DNA from 2 places in the Terrisporobacter muris genome. Region 1 is predicted to be linked to the other one. Evidence: a T-box and tRNA genes for the amino acid it is inferred to sense, from the RefSeq annotation. Region 1 holds a T-box; the other holds one or more tRNA genes.
The links. The T-box of region 1 lies ahead of metG (methionine--tRNA ligase). A T-box ahead of a tRNA ligase gene usually reads a tRNA of that ligase, here a tRNA-Met.
Positions count from the first base shown of each region.

Region 2: it has a tRNA-Met gene. The T-box ahead of metG (methionine--tRNA ligase) is inferred to sense a tRNA for this amino acid. The anticodon was not compared.

Region 1 covers NZ_JANKBY010000015.1:277-10,541, reverse strand. Annotated here, with positions in the region: gene NSA58_RS02515 (TatD family hydrolase) at 1-519, opposite strand, end outside; gene metG (methionine--tRNA ligase) at 532-2,481, opposite strand; T-box leader at 2,543-2,777, opposite strand; gene NSA58_RS02505 (spore maturation protein) at 3,025-3,546, opposite strand; gene NSA58_RS02500 (nucleoside recognition domain-containing protein) at 3,547-4,101, opposite strand; gene NSA58_RS02495 (nicotinate phosphoribosyltransferase) at 4,286-5,716, shown strand; gene NSA58_RS02490 (Lrp/AsnC family transcriptional regulator) at 5,749-6,177, shown strand; gene NSA58_RS02485 (tRNA nucleotidyltransferase/poly(A) polymerase family protein) at 6,286-6,990, opposite strand; gene rsmI (16S rRNA (cytidine(1402)-2'-O)-methyltransferase) at 7,011-7,844, opposite strand; gene NSA58_RS02475 (tRNA1(Val) (adenine(37)-N6)-methyltransferase) at 7,847-8,596, opposite strand; gene NSA58_RS02470 (PSP1 domain-containing protein) at 8,648-9,535, opposite strand; gene NSA58_RS02465 (DNA polymerase III subunit) at 9,532-10,265, opposite strand, start outside.
Region 2 covers NZ_JANKBY010000280.1:271-4,977, forward strand. Annotated here, with positions in the region: gene NSA58_RS15990 (MATE family efflux transporter) at 1-1,175, opposite strand, end outside; gene NSA58_RS15995 (MerR family transcriptional regulator) at 1,266-2,087, shown strand; gene NSA58_RS16000 (pentapeptide repeat-containing protein) at 2,344-3,000, opposite strand; tRNA gene NSA58_RS16005 (tRNA-Met) at 3,126-3,201, opposite strand; gene gap (type I glyceraldehyde-3-phosphate dehydrogenase) at 3,605-4,639, opposite strand.

The DNA.
Region 1 (10,265 bases):
TATATAACATCCCATCTTAACATATTCTCTAGCTAACTCTATATTTCCGCTATAACAATGTAATACACAACCTATCTCTGGGCTTTTATACTTTTTGATTATTTCAAAAGTATCTCCGTGAGCATCTCTATCGTGAATTATTATAGGTAATTTTAATTCATTAGCTAGTTCAATTTGTTTTATAAACCATTCTTTTTGAACTTCTCTTGGAGAATTATCATAGTAGTAGTCTAATCCTATTTCTCCTATAGCAACTACTTTTTTATTTTCTGTTGCTAATTTTCTAAGGGTATCAATAGCTATTTCATCTAGTTCTCCCACATCGTGAGGATGAACTCCTACTGCTGCATATATAAAATCGTATTTATTAGCAAGTTCTATACTTTCTATAGATGTTTTTATACATGCACCTGGGTTTACAACTAAATCTACACCTTTTTCTTTAAGAGAAGAGATTAACTCTTCTCTATCTTCATCAAATCTCTCATCATTTAAGTGAGCATGTGAGTCGAATAACATAAGTTTATCTCCTTATCTAACTTCACAACCATCATTTGCTCCAGTAGCAACTGGAACTATTAAATCGTCTCCGTCATTTCCTGCAGCAAGTATCATACCTTGAGATTCAACACCTCTTAATTTAACTGGTTTTAAGTTACATACTACTATAACATCTTTTCCAACCATTTCTTCTGGCTTATACCATTTAGCTATTCCAGATACTATTTGTCTTGTTTCTGGTCCTAATTTAACTTGAGAAACTAAAAGTCTATCTGCTTTTGGATGTTTTTCACAAGATAATATTCTACCAACTCTTAATTCTACTTTATCTAATTCTTCTATTCCTATGAATTCTTTGTGCTCTAATGGAGCTACTTCTTCTACTGTTTCTGTTTTTTCTGCAAATAACTCTTCCAATTCTGCTACCTCTTTCTCAATGTCTAGTCTTGGGAATAAAGCTTGTCCTTTGTGTACTTTTGTTCCTGGTTTAATTAAACCAAATGTAGTTGTACTTTCCCAATTTGTTAATTCTTCTTGTCCTGCTATTCCTATTTGATCATATATTTTGTTAGCAGTTGTATTCATTATAGGGTTTATTAGTGTAGCTATTATTCTTATAGATTCACATAAGTTATATAATACTGCATCTAATTTACCTTTATTAGCTTCATCTTTAGCTAAAGCCCATGGCATAGTTTCATCGATGTATTTGTTTGTTCTTCTTACTAATTTCCATACACCTTCTAATGCTTCATGGAATTGCATTTTATTCATTTGTTCTTCGAATATTTCTCTTGATAATTTAGCTTGTTCTTTTAAGCTTGCATCAAATTCAGTTCCTTCTACAGCTTCTGGTATTATACCATCATTGTATTTTTCTACCATTGATACAGTTCTACTTACTAAGTTTCCTAAATCATTAGCAAGATCCGTATTTATTCTTGTTACAAAGTTTCTGTGAGTATAACTTCCATCTTGTCCAAAAGCAAATTCTCTAAGTAAGAAATATTTAAGTGTATCTATACCATATCTTTCTATCATTGGTTCTGGATATACTATATTTCCTTTTGATTTACTCATTTTATCATTTCCAAATAATATCCATCCGTGACCATATACTTGCTGTGGTACTGGTAAGTCTAAAGCCATTAATAATGCAGGCCATATTATTGTATGGAATCTCATTATTTCTTTACCAACAACTTGTATATTTGCTGGCCAATATTTTTTCATTTCAGAATCGTCTTCTGATAAGTATCCAAGTGCTGTGATGTAGTTACATAAAGCATCTACCCAAACGTATATAACGTGTTTTTCATCAAAAGGTACTTTTATACCCCAGTCAAATGTAGTTCTCGTTACACATAAATCTTCTAGTCCTTTATCTAAGAAGTTAGCAACCATTTCATTTTTTCTTGATTCTGGGAAACAGAAGTTAGGGTTTTGGAATAATTCTCTTAATCTATCTTCGTATTTAGATAATTTGAAGAAGTAAGCTTCTTCTTTAGCTAAATAAGTTTCCCTACCACAATCTGGACACTTATCTCCTTCTAATAATTGAGATTCAGTCCAGAAACTTTCACATGGAGTACAGTATCTTCCTTCATATTCACCTTTGTATATGTCACCTTGCTCATATAATTTAGTAAATATTTTTTGTATTATAACTTTATGTCTATCTTCTGTTGTTCTTATGAAATCATCATAAGATATATCCATAGTCTTCCATAAATCTTTTATTCCAGCTATCATTCCGTCTAGGTATTCTATTTCACTTACACCTTGCTCTATAGCTTTCTTTTGAATTTTTTCACCGTGCTCATCTGTTCCTGTTAGGAATTTTACATCATAACCACAGAATCTTTTAAATCTAGCCATAGCATCAGTTGCTACAGTAGTATAAGTATGACCTATATGTAATCTACCACTTGGATAGTATATAGGAGTAGTTATATAAAACGTTGGTTTAGTCATTTTTATTTCCTCCTTGTGTGTTATTATTTTGATTTTTATAAATAAAAAACTCGCCACTATGGAAGTCCATAGGGGCGAGATTATTCGCGGTACCACCCTAATTTATCTATTATACAATAAAAAAATCTAATTTCTCAAATAGATATCTTAGTAGACTGTAACATGTCTAAATGTTTTATCCTAAATTACTTCGGATAAAAAGCTCCAAGGCCATCTTCAGTAATTCTTTTAGCACTAGCTTTCACCTAACCTAGCTCTCTGTAGAAAAAATCCTTACTTACTCTTCTCTTCTTAGCTTTTATTCATATTTAATTTTAAAATATGTATTATATATTATTCTCAAAATAAAAATTTTGATACAAATATTAATTAATTCTTTGGATATATTAGCTCTACGAATTTTTAGTACTATGTTTTTAATTTTAGTAAATTTATATTTTATTGTCAACAATTATAATTCATGTTAATAAAAATTCAATTATATTAACCTTATTTCTAAATGTTGAAAAAGATTGTTACACAAAGTAGTATCAAAACAAATTTTTTATTTTATAAAATAAGATAACAAATATAAACTGATGCCAATACCCCTACTATATGACATAGTAACGAACAAAATAAAGTATATCCCGTATCTTTTATTTTTAAACTTCCATAATAAATTGCCATAGTATAAAAAATTGTTTCTGATGCACCAACCATAGTTGAGCCCATCTGCTCTGTAAGCGAATCAATCCCAACTCGTTGAATAAGTTCTGCATATACACCAAGTGCTCCACTTCCAGATAAGGGCTTTACAATTATAAGTCCTATTAATTCTTTTGGTATGTTAAGTATAGCCGCCACTGGCGAAAATAGGTACTCCAAAACTTCTATACCCCTTCCTGATTTAAATATGCCAATAGCTAAAAATATTCCTATTATATAGGGTAATATGTTCCATGCCGTTTTTAACCCCTCTATAGCTCCATTTATAAAACTTTCGTATATATCTATATTCTGTTTTTTACCATAAATAACAATAAATAAAATTATTACAGGTATGGCTATATTAGAAAAATAATCTAACAATTATCTATACCTCCTTTGTAATAATTTACAACCTACAACTCCTACTATTGTTGATATAATTGTTGCAAATAAAGTTGTTAAAATTATGGAATTAGGATTTGTGCTACCTGCATCCATTCTTATTTTTAGCATGGTAAAAGGAATTAGTTGTATGGATGAAATATTTATAACTAAAAACATTATCATATCAGGAGAGGCTTTTTTCTTATTTGGATTTAATGTCTGTAATTCCTTCATAGCTTTCAACCCAAATGCTGTAGCTCCATTTCCTGCTCCTAGCATATTTAATACCATATTCATAACCATATAAGACATAGCTTTGTGATTTTTAGGAACGCTTGGAAATAACTTTTTCATCAATGGGCTCATTTTATCTGCTATTTTATCTATTAATCCTGAATCTTTTGCAATATTCATTATACCCATCCAAAGTGCCATTACACTTGCTAAAGTTATGGCAAATTCAATAGCCCTTGTCCCTTCATTTAATATAGCTTGATTTGTCTCTGGTAAATTGTTAAAACATATGCTTCCAACTATACCTATGACTATCATATAAAACCACAATTTATTAATATGAATCCCCTCCTTTAAACCATTTTATGATGTATACTTAAAATAAATGATGTGTTATTTTATAATACTCTACATATACTTTATGCTTGAAAGTTAGGGTATATTATGTTTTAGTATAAGTATAAGGTTTTTTAATTTATTTAAATGTTTAAGGAGAAATACCATGAGAAATTTAACGCTTCTTACTGATTTGTATCAATTAACTATGTTAAATGGATACTATGAGAAGAATATTCATGAGGACATCGTAATATTTGATATGTTCTTCAGGAAAAATGCTTGTAATGGTGGGTATACTATTATCTGCGGTATCGAACAATTAGTAGAATACATAAACAATCTTCACTTTTCAGATGATGATTTAAAATACTTAAAAAGCCTAGATTTATTTTCTGATAAATTCTTAGACTTTTTAAAAAACTTCAAATTTACTGGGGATATATATGCTGTAGAAGAAGGAACTATAATGTTCCCAAAAGAACCTGTTATAACAATTAAGGCACCTTTATATCAAGCTCAATTAATAGAAACCGCTTTACTTACAATAGTGAACTTCCAATCACTAATTGCTACTAAAGCTTCTAGAGTTTGTTATGCTGCTGGAGAAGATGCTGTTTTCGAGTTTGGGCTTAGACGTGCTCAGGGCCCAGATGCAGGTACTTATGGAGCAAGAGCTGCCGTAATAGGAGGATGTGCTGGAACTGCCAATGTATTAGCTGGGAAAATGTTTGATATTCCTGTAGTTGGAACACAAGCTCATAGCTGGGTTCAAAAATTTGACAGTGAACTAGAATCTTTCCGTGCTTATGCTGATGTCTATCCAGACAAGTGCTTATTATTAGTTGATACATATGATGTACTAAAAAGCGGTGTTCCAAATGCTATAAAAGTGTTTGATGAGCTAAAAGCTAAAGGACACAAGCCAATGGGAATTAGAATAGATTCCGGTGATTTACAATATCTATCCGTTGAAGCAAAAAAATTATTTGAAGAAGCTGGCTATACAGATTTAACTTATACAGCTTCTAATGATTTAGATGAATATACTATTGCTAGCTTAAAATCAAGTGGTGCAGCAATAAATTCTTGGGGCGTTGGTACAAAATTAATTACATCAGCTGAATCTCCATCTTTAGGAGGAGTATATAAACTAGCTGGCTCTTATAATGGGGATATCTTAATTCCTAAAATAAAAGTTTCTGAAGAACCAGAAAAAATAAATAACCCAGGATTTAAAAAAGTAGTAAGAATATATAATGAAGATAATATGGCCGAAGCTGATTTAATCATGCTTCATGATGAGAAAATCGATACAACTAAGCCATTAACAATTTTTGATCCTACATATACTTGGAAACAAACAACTTTCCATAACTACACAATAAAGGAACTTCAAAAACCACTATTCATAAATGGTGAGTGTAAATACGTTTCTAAAAGCGTTAATGAAGTTAAAAAGTATGTTAGTGAACAATTTAGTACTCTTTGGGATTCTTATAAAAGATTTTCTAATCCTAAAAAATATAAAGTTGATTTATCGGACAACCTTTGGACACTAAAATCTGACTTGCTAGATTCTAAAAAACACTTATAATATACATTATAATAATTAAAGGGGGCCTATCAATGGATGTAACAGATTACAGAATCATAGAAATTTTACAAAAAGACGGTAGAATTTCTATGAAAGATTTAGGGAAAATAGTAGGATTAACTTCTCCTGCTGTTTCAGAAAGAGTAAAAAGATTAGAAGAGTCTGGTGTTATAGAAGGATATAAAGCTATAGTTAACCCAGATGCTTTAGGAAGAGTGATAAAAGCCTTCATACATATATCGCTACCTAGTGATAAGTATGACGCATTTTTAGAGGCTGCTAGACAGGATCCTAGAATAGTTGAATGTCATCATGTTACTGGAGATGACTGCTCTCTTCTAAAAGTTATTGTAAAAGATATGTATGAATTAGAAAATGTTATTGATGGTATTAAGACAATTGGCTCAACAAAAACATCAGTAATACTATCAACACCGATACAGTCAAAAGCTATTCTGTAATAAAAATTCGATTCGCTTAAGCCACTGCGTGACGCTATGAAATTTTAGGCAACGACCTTTGCTCAAATTGAATAAGTTTGAAATTAAAAAAGATGTATCCTTCTAATATTAAAAGGATACATCTTTTTTATATTTATATATATATACTGTTAAAACATAATAAATATATGATTTTAAAATCTCTTCATCTTCTTTTGGTTCTAATAACATTTTAGTTGCAGTAATATCAGCAAACCCAAGTAACATTAGTCCGATAACATCATCTTGTAATTTATCAAACATCTCCTTTAATACTTCATGAGATGCATTACTTTTTTTATAAAGAGTCAAGAGATACATATGATATCTAGTGTAGTTATAAAGTAATTCTATGGATTTTTGAGATAAGTTAAGGTTTTTTCCTACTTCTATGGCAATATCTCCACTAAACTTTTCATGTCCTTTAAAATGTATTCTTCCATTTTCGTCTACAGTCTTTGCCTTTGATTTTCCTATATCATGTAAAAAAACACCTAGTTTTAATAAATCTAAAACTTGTATATCATCTTCTACTATTGTATTTAAATATTTCCATATACATTCATTTAGATGAGTTGGAAAGTTTTTTTCCCTTATAAGCTTTTCAAATTCTTCTAATGCATAAATGGTATGGCTAAAGCAATCTACTTTATGATATTTGCACTGTCCAACTTCTTTCATACTCTTGACTTCTGGTATTATACTTTCTAAAATTCCACTTTCATTTAGCTCGCATATCTTTTGGCATGTATTATTACTTTTTATAGCATTAATCATCTTAAGTCCATTCTCCATAAAATCACCCCGTCTCTTGTCTATAAGTCTAATACTTGCTTGTAAACAACATCTTTTTTTAATTTTCTTTCTCTACAAACAACCTTTATAGCATCCTTCTTACTCATACCATCCTCTAAAAGAGCTTCTACATACTCTCTCTCATTTAAATCACTGTAATCATTGGCTAAAGTTTTTTCACCTTTAAATCCATCAACTATTAAAACAAATTCGCCTTTAACATCTTTTTCATTAAATAGATTTATAACTGTTTCAATATCTTCTCTTATTACTTCTTGGTATTTCTTAGTAAGTTCTCTATTAACTGATATTTCTCTATTCCCAAATACTTTAAGCATATCTTTTAAAGTATCTTTCAATCTATGAGGTGATTCATAGAAAATCATAGTTCTTTCTTCTTCTTTAACTTCTTCTAATCTACTTCTTCTTAATTTTTTATCTCTATCTAAAAAACCTTCAAAAGCGAATTTATGAGTATTCATCCCAGAGCCAACTAGTGCTACAACAAATGCTGTTGCTCCTGGTAATACATCTATTTCTATATTATGCTCAATTGCTAACTTAATTAAATCCTCTCCTGGGTCAGAAATTCCTGGCATTCCTGCATCACTTATCAACGCTATATTTTCACCTTCAAGCAATTTATTTATTAAATATATTCCTTTTGAATCTTTGTTGTGCTCGAAATAACTTGTAAGTGGTTTAGATATTTCAAAATGATTTAATAATTTTACACTATGTCTAGTATCTTCTGCTGCTATTAAATCAACTTCATTTAAAACTCTTAAAGTTCTATATGTTATATCCTCAAGATTTCCTATAGGTGTAGGACATATATATAATTTTCCACTCATTATTATTCTCCTATATCTTCATTCGCATATATTTCTTCTATTTCTTTTGTGTAGTTTCCATCTTTATCATAAACATATAAAGGATCTAATATTTTTAGCTCTGGTCTACCATCTTTTGTAAACTCAACTAAAACTAAATTAGGCGCCTTATTTGCTCTTGGATGTACAAATTGAATTACCTTTGGCTCTAGGTTATATTTTCTACCTAAAGTAACTATATCAACCAATCTTATTGGTCTGTGTATCATAAAGAACTTTCCTCTAGGCATAACAAGTCTTGAAGCAGCTCTTATTACATCTTCTAAATCACAAAGTACCTCATGTCTAGATATAGCTTTCTTATCATTAGGATTTTGTATACCATTCATATGCATATATGGTGGATTAGAAGTTGCCACATGATATCCATGTACTTCTAATTGCTTGTCTATAGTTTTTATATCACCTTTTACGATTTCTACTCTCTCTTGTAAATCATTTAGTTTAACTGTTCTATTGGCCATTTCCCATACTTCTTCCTGTATTTCCACACCAACAATTTTTTCAGCTTCACTTTTTCCAGCTATAAGTACTGGTATTATTCCTGTTCCCGTGCCTAAATCTACAACTTTAGCTCTCTTTTTTACTTTAGCAAAATTAGCTAAAAGAACTGCATCTATTCCGAAACAAAATCCATTTTTGTCTTGTATAACTTTTAATCCTTTTAATTGTAAGTCATCTATTCTCTCAGTGTCTTTTAATTTTACTTCCATGTACTTCTCCTTTACAATAATAGTAGGGGAATTAAAAAATCCCCCTATACTTTAATCCTCTAATTTTTTAAGTTCTTTTAATGTAGCTATATCTATATCTAAATCTTTTCCTTTTCCACAACCTTCACATTTCTTAGGTGCTTGAAGTACTTTTATTTCATCCTTCATGCAAACTCTTATAGTTTTATCATTAAACTCTACCTTAGCTTGTTCTAATAAAGGGTTTGTCTCTATAACTCTACCTTTATTACCTTCTACTTTTACTATTGCTCCCACTGGTGGAACTTTTTCTATAGCTTCCACATAAACATCGTGCTCATATTTTAAACAACAGAAAAGTCTTCCGCATATTCCTGATATTTTAGTTGGATTTAATGATAAACTTTGATCTTTTGCCATCTTTATTGATACTGGTTGGAAGTCTCCTAGCCATGAAGAACAACAAAGGCTTCTTCCACAAGGTCCAAGTCCACCTATTGACTTAGCTTCATCTCTAACCCCAATTTGTCTTAACTCTATTCTTGTCTTGAATATCGCAGCCAAATCTTTAACTAATTCTCTAAAATCTATTCTTCCTTCTGCTGTGAAGTAAAAAATTAATTTATTTCTATCAAAAGTATATTCACAATCTATTAAATACATTGTAAGTTCGTGTTCTTTAATTTTTTGTAAGCATAGTTCAAAAGTTTCTTTGGCCTTTTCTTTATTTTCTTTATATATCTTAGTATCTTCTTCTGTAGCAATTCTTATGATGGGTTTTAATGGTGAAACTAAACTTTCTTCGTCTATTTCTTTCTTTCCAACAACAACTGTTCCGTATTCCAATCCTCTTGCAGTCTCAACTACAACATCCATATCCTTTTCTATTTCAAAATCAACTGGATCAAAGTAATATATTTTCCCTGCATTTTTAAATCTTACTCCTACAATATTTATCATTTAATCACCTCATATATATTCAAAGACATAACTTGTATACTTACATTAAAGTTACAATTACCTTTTATTTTTATCTTAGTATCTTCTATTATATCAATAATCTTAGATACCTGAGAATATGTAATTTTACTGCTCATATTTTGTATAAATACTATCTTATCAGCATTTATTATCATATTTTTATCTACATGCTCTTTGCAAATCATTATATCTCTAAAATAATTTATCATCATATCAAGCACAGCTATACTTTCACTCTTATACTTTTCCATCTTACTAGGTATATCGAGAATTTCAACCATATTCTTACTTAATATTGTTTCTATATAATTTTGAACGCTTTCTTTCATTTCATAAAAATCATTAGAACTAGATAATTCTAAAGCTTTTTTCATGCTACCTCTAGAAAATGCTGATAGAAGGTTTGCTCTATTTTCTTCTACTCCTTGACTAATTAAATAGTTTTTTACTTCAACAAAAGGAATTGGTGTAAATTTTACTACTTCACATCTAGATCTTATAGTTGGTAATAAACTTTCTTTATTATTAGTAACAAGAATAATTATAGCATATTCAGGTGGCTCTTCTAATGTTTTTAACAATGCATTTTGAGCTTCCACAGTCATTTTTTCTGATTTATCTATTATATAGATTTTGTATTTCTTATGCGGTTTAATTACAATATCTGATTGTAAATTTCTTATTTGAGCTATCTTTATACTATTACCAT
Region 2 (4,707 bases), on a different contig from region 1:
ATCAACGATGTCTTTGCTTGCCCTAAAGCTAAAAAAGTTTGCTGACAAGCTATTTGAGCTCCAAATAAGCACATTCCTCCAAAATAAATTCTCATAGCCCATGAAGTTATTTCAACAAGTTCTGGCTTATTATTAAATATGCTTACAAAAACTTCTGGGAAAATCATTATTGATAATACCATTAAAGCAGAATATGATAAACATATTACAAATAACAATTTAAAAGTCTTTTTAACCCTAGTCATTTCTCTTGCTCCAAAGTTATAACTCATTATAGGTTGTGCCCCTTGAGTAAGACCCATTAGAGGCATCATTATAACTTGCATAACACTACTCATTATTGTCATAGCCCCTACTGCTAAATCTCCTCCGTATTTTAATAATTGATTATTTAAACTTACTAGTACTAAAGATTCTGTAGCTTGCATTATAAACGGTGCTACTCCTAAAGCAACTATGGAAAGCGCTAATTTTTTATTAATCTTCAGATATCTCTTTCTAATTTTAAGAATACTTTTTTTACCAAATAAGAATTTTAATACAAAAATAGCAGATACTCCTTGTGCTATTATTGTAGCTAAAGCTGCTCCTTTAACCCCCATATTAAATCCAAATATTAATATTGGATCCAGCACCATATTTATAGCAGCTCCTATGATAACTGTAAACATACCTATTTTAGTAAATCCTTGAGTATTTATAAATAAATTCATTCCCAAGGATATCTGTACAAATATTGTACCTACTAGATATATAGATAAGTAATCTAAACCGTATCCTATAGTAGCATTACTAGCTCCAAATGCCCAAAGTATAGGTTCTTTGAATAAAAGAAATACTATTGTTAAAACAATACCTCCACATATAAGCATAGAAAAACAGTTGCTCATTATTTCTTCTGCTTTTTCATTATCTTGTTTACCCATTTCTATGGCAGTTAATGGTGCACCTCCTGCTGCAAATAGCATTGCAAAAGCTGATACTAATAGTATTATTGGCATGGCAACTCCAACTCCTGCCATAGCTAAATCTCCACTATCCATCTTACCTATAAATATTCTATCGATAATATTATACAATAGATTTACTAATTGACCTATTATAGTAGGAATAGCCAATGTAAAAAGTAATTTGCCAATGTTTCCTTTTCCTAAATCAATACTTTTATTACTCATAATATTACTCCTTATAAATTTATATATATTCTTTATTATATTGGTATAATATAGTATAGGGTAACCCAACAGTCAATAGGAGATTTAAAAATGATGAAAATGAATTTAAAAAAACTTACTACAGGAGAGTTTGCTAAACTCTGTAATGTCACAAAACATACATTGTATCATTACAACGATATTGGAATATTAAAACCTGATTCTTGTGATGAAAACGGATATAGAATGTATACTTATGATCAATTAAGTTTGTTTTACTTTATCTCTGTAATGAAAGATATGAATATGTCTTTAAATGATATCAGTTTATTTTTAAATAATAGAACCCCTAAAAAAGTTAAAAATTTATTTGAAAATAGAATTGATGAACTAGATGAAGAAATAAAGAGGATTAAAGAATTACAAAATATGCTTAAATCAAGAATAGAAAAAATTAATTATGCAACTTCCATAAATAGTGAGGAAATAAAAATTGAATATGAAAAAGAAGAAAAGCTCTTTCTGAGTAAATCTTTAAAAAATGATGCTAATGAGAACTTATTTTTTATGGTTAGAAAAAACTTTAATCAATTTATTAATAATTATAGCTTAGACGATCGTCTATCTACTTTAATAAGCATCGAAAAAACAGATAACAATTATAATTTTATACCAGAGAATTTTTTATTTAATTGTGAAACAGAAATACCTTCTTCCAAATTATTTATTAAAAAAGCTGGTAAGTATCTAATTGGATACCATAAAGGATCGTATAACAATATAGAATTAACTCACAATAAAATGATTTCATATATAAATAATAATGATCTAAAAATTGGAAATTATTCTTATGTGAAAAACTTATTGGATGCATTAACCACTCCTAGTGAAGATATGCACTTATTAAAGATATCCATAGAGTTGTCTAATTAATATTTTCTATTTATTAATAAAAAATTAAAGTAGTAATATATTTTCACATCAGGTGGTGCTTCTTCCTTGCTAAAATATCATACTTATGGTAATTTCAATAAAATGCTAGATTTAAATGAAATAGAAAGTGTTACTATTAGCAATGAAACCATCCACCTTGAAAAATAATAAATCAGAGAATTATTCTTATGTGAAAAAATTATTATAAATGTAAAAAGCCTTAGATTTTTCACAATCTAAGGCTTTTTACATAAGCTTATAAAATCCCTTGATCTTTATAACTTTGTAAACTTTTTATTATATAACTTAAAGTACAGAAATCTCTATCAACTTTTTCACTTAAAATTCCTAAACCTTCTATAAGTCTTTTTTCTCTGAATTTTTCTAAAAGTATCATTATACTTATTGTATTGATACCTCCATCTTTTGTATCAAGAGTTCTTGATTTTTTCACACAATTATTTTCCATAGCTTTTTCTATGGCATTTTTTAAATCATCACTTATTTCTAATCCTGGCATTTCATTGTATATTCTTGCTTCATCTTCTTTATAATTAAGATTTATTGCTTTACTTAAATCACAATTTACAAATATAACATTTTTAAAAGTTGCACCAGTAAAATCTACACTTTCCAACTTTGCACCTTCAAATATAGTATCTTCAAACTTAGCTTTTGCAAATCTACTTCCTTTTAAATTACTTCCTACAAACTCAGCATATTTAAAAGTACATCCGTAAAAGTTGCAAGATTTAAAATGAGCTCCTCTCAAACTTGTAAAGTTGAAGTTTGATTTTGAAAAATCGCAATTATAGCAATTACTTCTTTTTAAATCTTGATACATAAAATTCTTATTCATTTTAGATGTCTTGTTATACTTAAGTGCAGTATCTATCTTTTTATTATTATTCATAATACCTCCATAAAATTCACTTAATTCATGTAATCAACAATTTATCCTCATTATTATTTAGGATAAATCCTTACTAATAAAAAAGCTCTTATACCAAAAGATATAAGAGCTTTATATTTATATATTGGTTGCGGAGATAGGACTTGAACCTATGACCTTTGGGTTATGAGCCCAACGAGCTGCCAACTGCTCCACTCCGCGTCGTTATTACCTTCTCTAATATTAAGGATAGCATAATAGATACAATATAACAACCCTATTTATTTTTAATAGCTTTTTATTTATTAAAATAAGCACCTATCATATAATACGTATTTTATAACTATTTTTTAATTTGTAATAGCAAAAATAAAATAGATATCTTAAAATTAATTTTTTTCAAAAAATCCTTGCATATTTTGTCGAATTTTGTTATTATAAATATACAGTTATTTCCCCAATAACTGATTACTCCCCAAATAAAATATATTCCCTAAAAACCCCTTTTTATAATATATTTTAGAATCCTTACTTGATCGGTTAAAGTAAGGATTTTTTTATTTTCAAGATTTTATATTATAAAAAGACATCTATAATAGATGTCTTTTTATAATATATTCATTTTCTAAATAATATCTTCTAAAACTTTCATTTTATTAGAAACAAAATCAACTAAGTCTACTGTTCTTGAAGAATAACCCCATTCATTATCATACCATGAAACAATTTTAAACATTCTACTTCCCATTGCCATTGTTGATAATCCATCTACTATTGATGAACGGCTATCTCCCCTATAATCTATTGATACTAATGGTTCTTCGCTATATCCTAAAATCCCTTTCATTTCATTTTCTGATGCTTTTTTAAATGCTGCATTTACCTCTTGTATAGTAGCATCTTTCTTTAATACACAAACTAAATCTACAAGTGATACAGTTGGCGTTGGAACCCTTACAGCAAATCCATTTAATTTTCCTTTTAATTGTGGTAAAACTTTAGCAACTGCTTTTGCAGCCCCAGTTGTAGTAGGTATCATTGATTCTCCAGCAGCTCTTGCTCTTCTTAAATCCTTATGTGTTTTGTCTAATATTCTTTGGTCATTTGTGTAAGCATGTATAGTAGTCATTAGCCCTTCTTCTATTCCAAATTCATTCTCTAATACTTTTGCAAAAGGTGCTAAGCAGTTAGTTGTACAAGATGCATTTGATATTATGTTGTGAATATCTTCATCATATTCATTTTCATTAACACCCATAACAATAGTTTTGTCTTCATCTTTACCAGGAGCAGTTATTATAACTTTTTTTGCTCCATTTTTAATATGCTTCATACAATCTTCTTTTTTTACAAACTTACCAGTAGATTCTATTACTAACTCCACTCCTAATTCATTCCATGGAATTTGACCTGGATCACCATATCTAAGTATTTTTATATCATTGTCATTTATAACTATTGTTTCTTCATCTTTGACCTTTACATCACCTTTAAATATACCATAGCAAGAATCATATTTAAATAAATGTGCTAATGTGTCTGCCTCTGCCCTAGCATTTATAGCTACTATCTCAAAGCTATCTCTTGGCATTTCCTCTACTATTCTAAGCACATTTCTTCCTATTCTTCCAAAACCGTTAATTCCTACTTTTATTTTCAAGTTTATTCCTCCCACATATCATTTATAATTATTTAGAGTATACTATATATTTATCTTTCTCTCTTTTC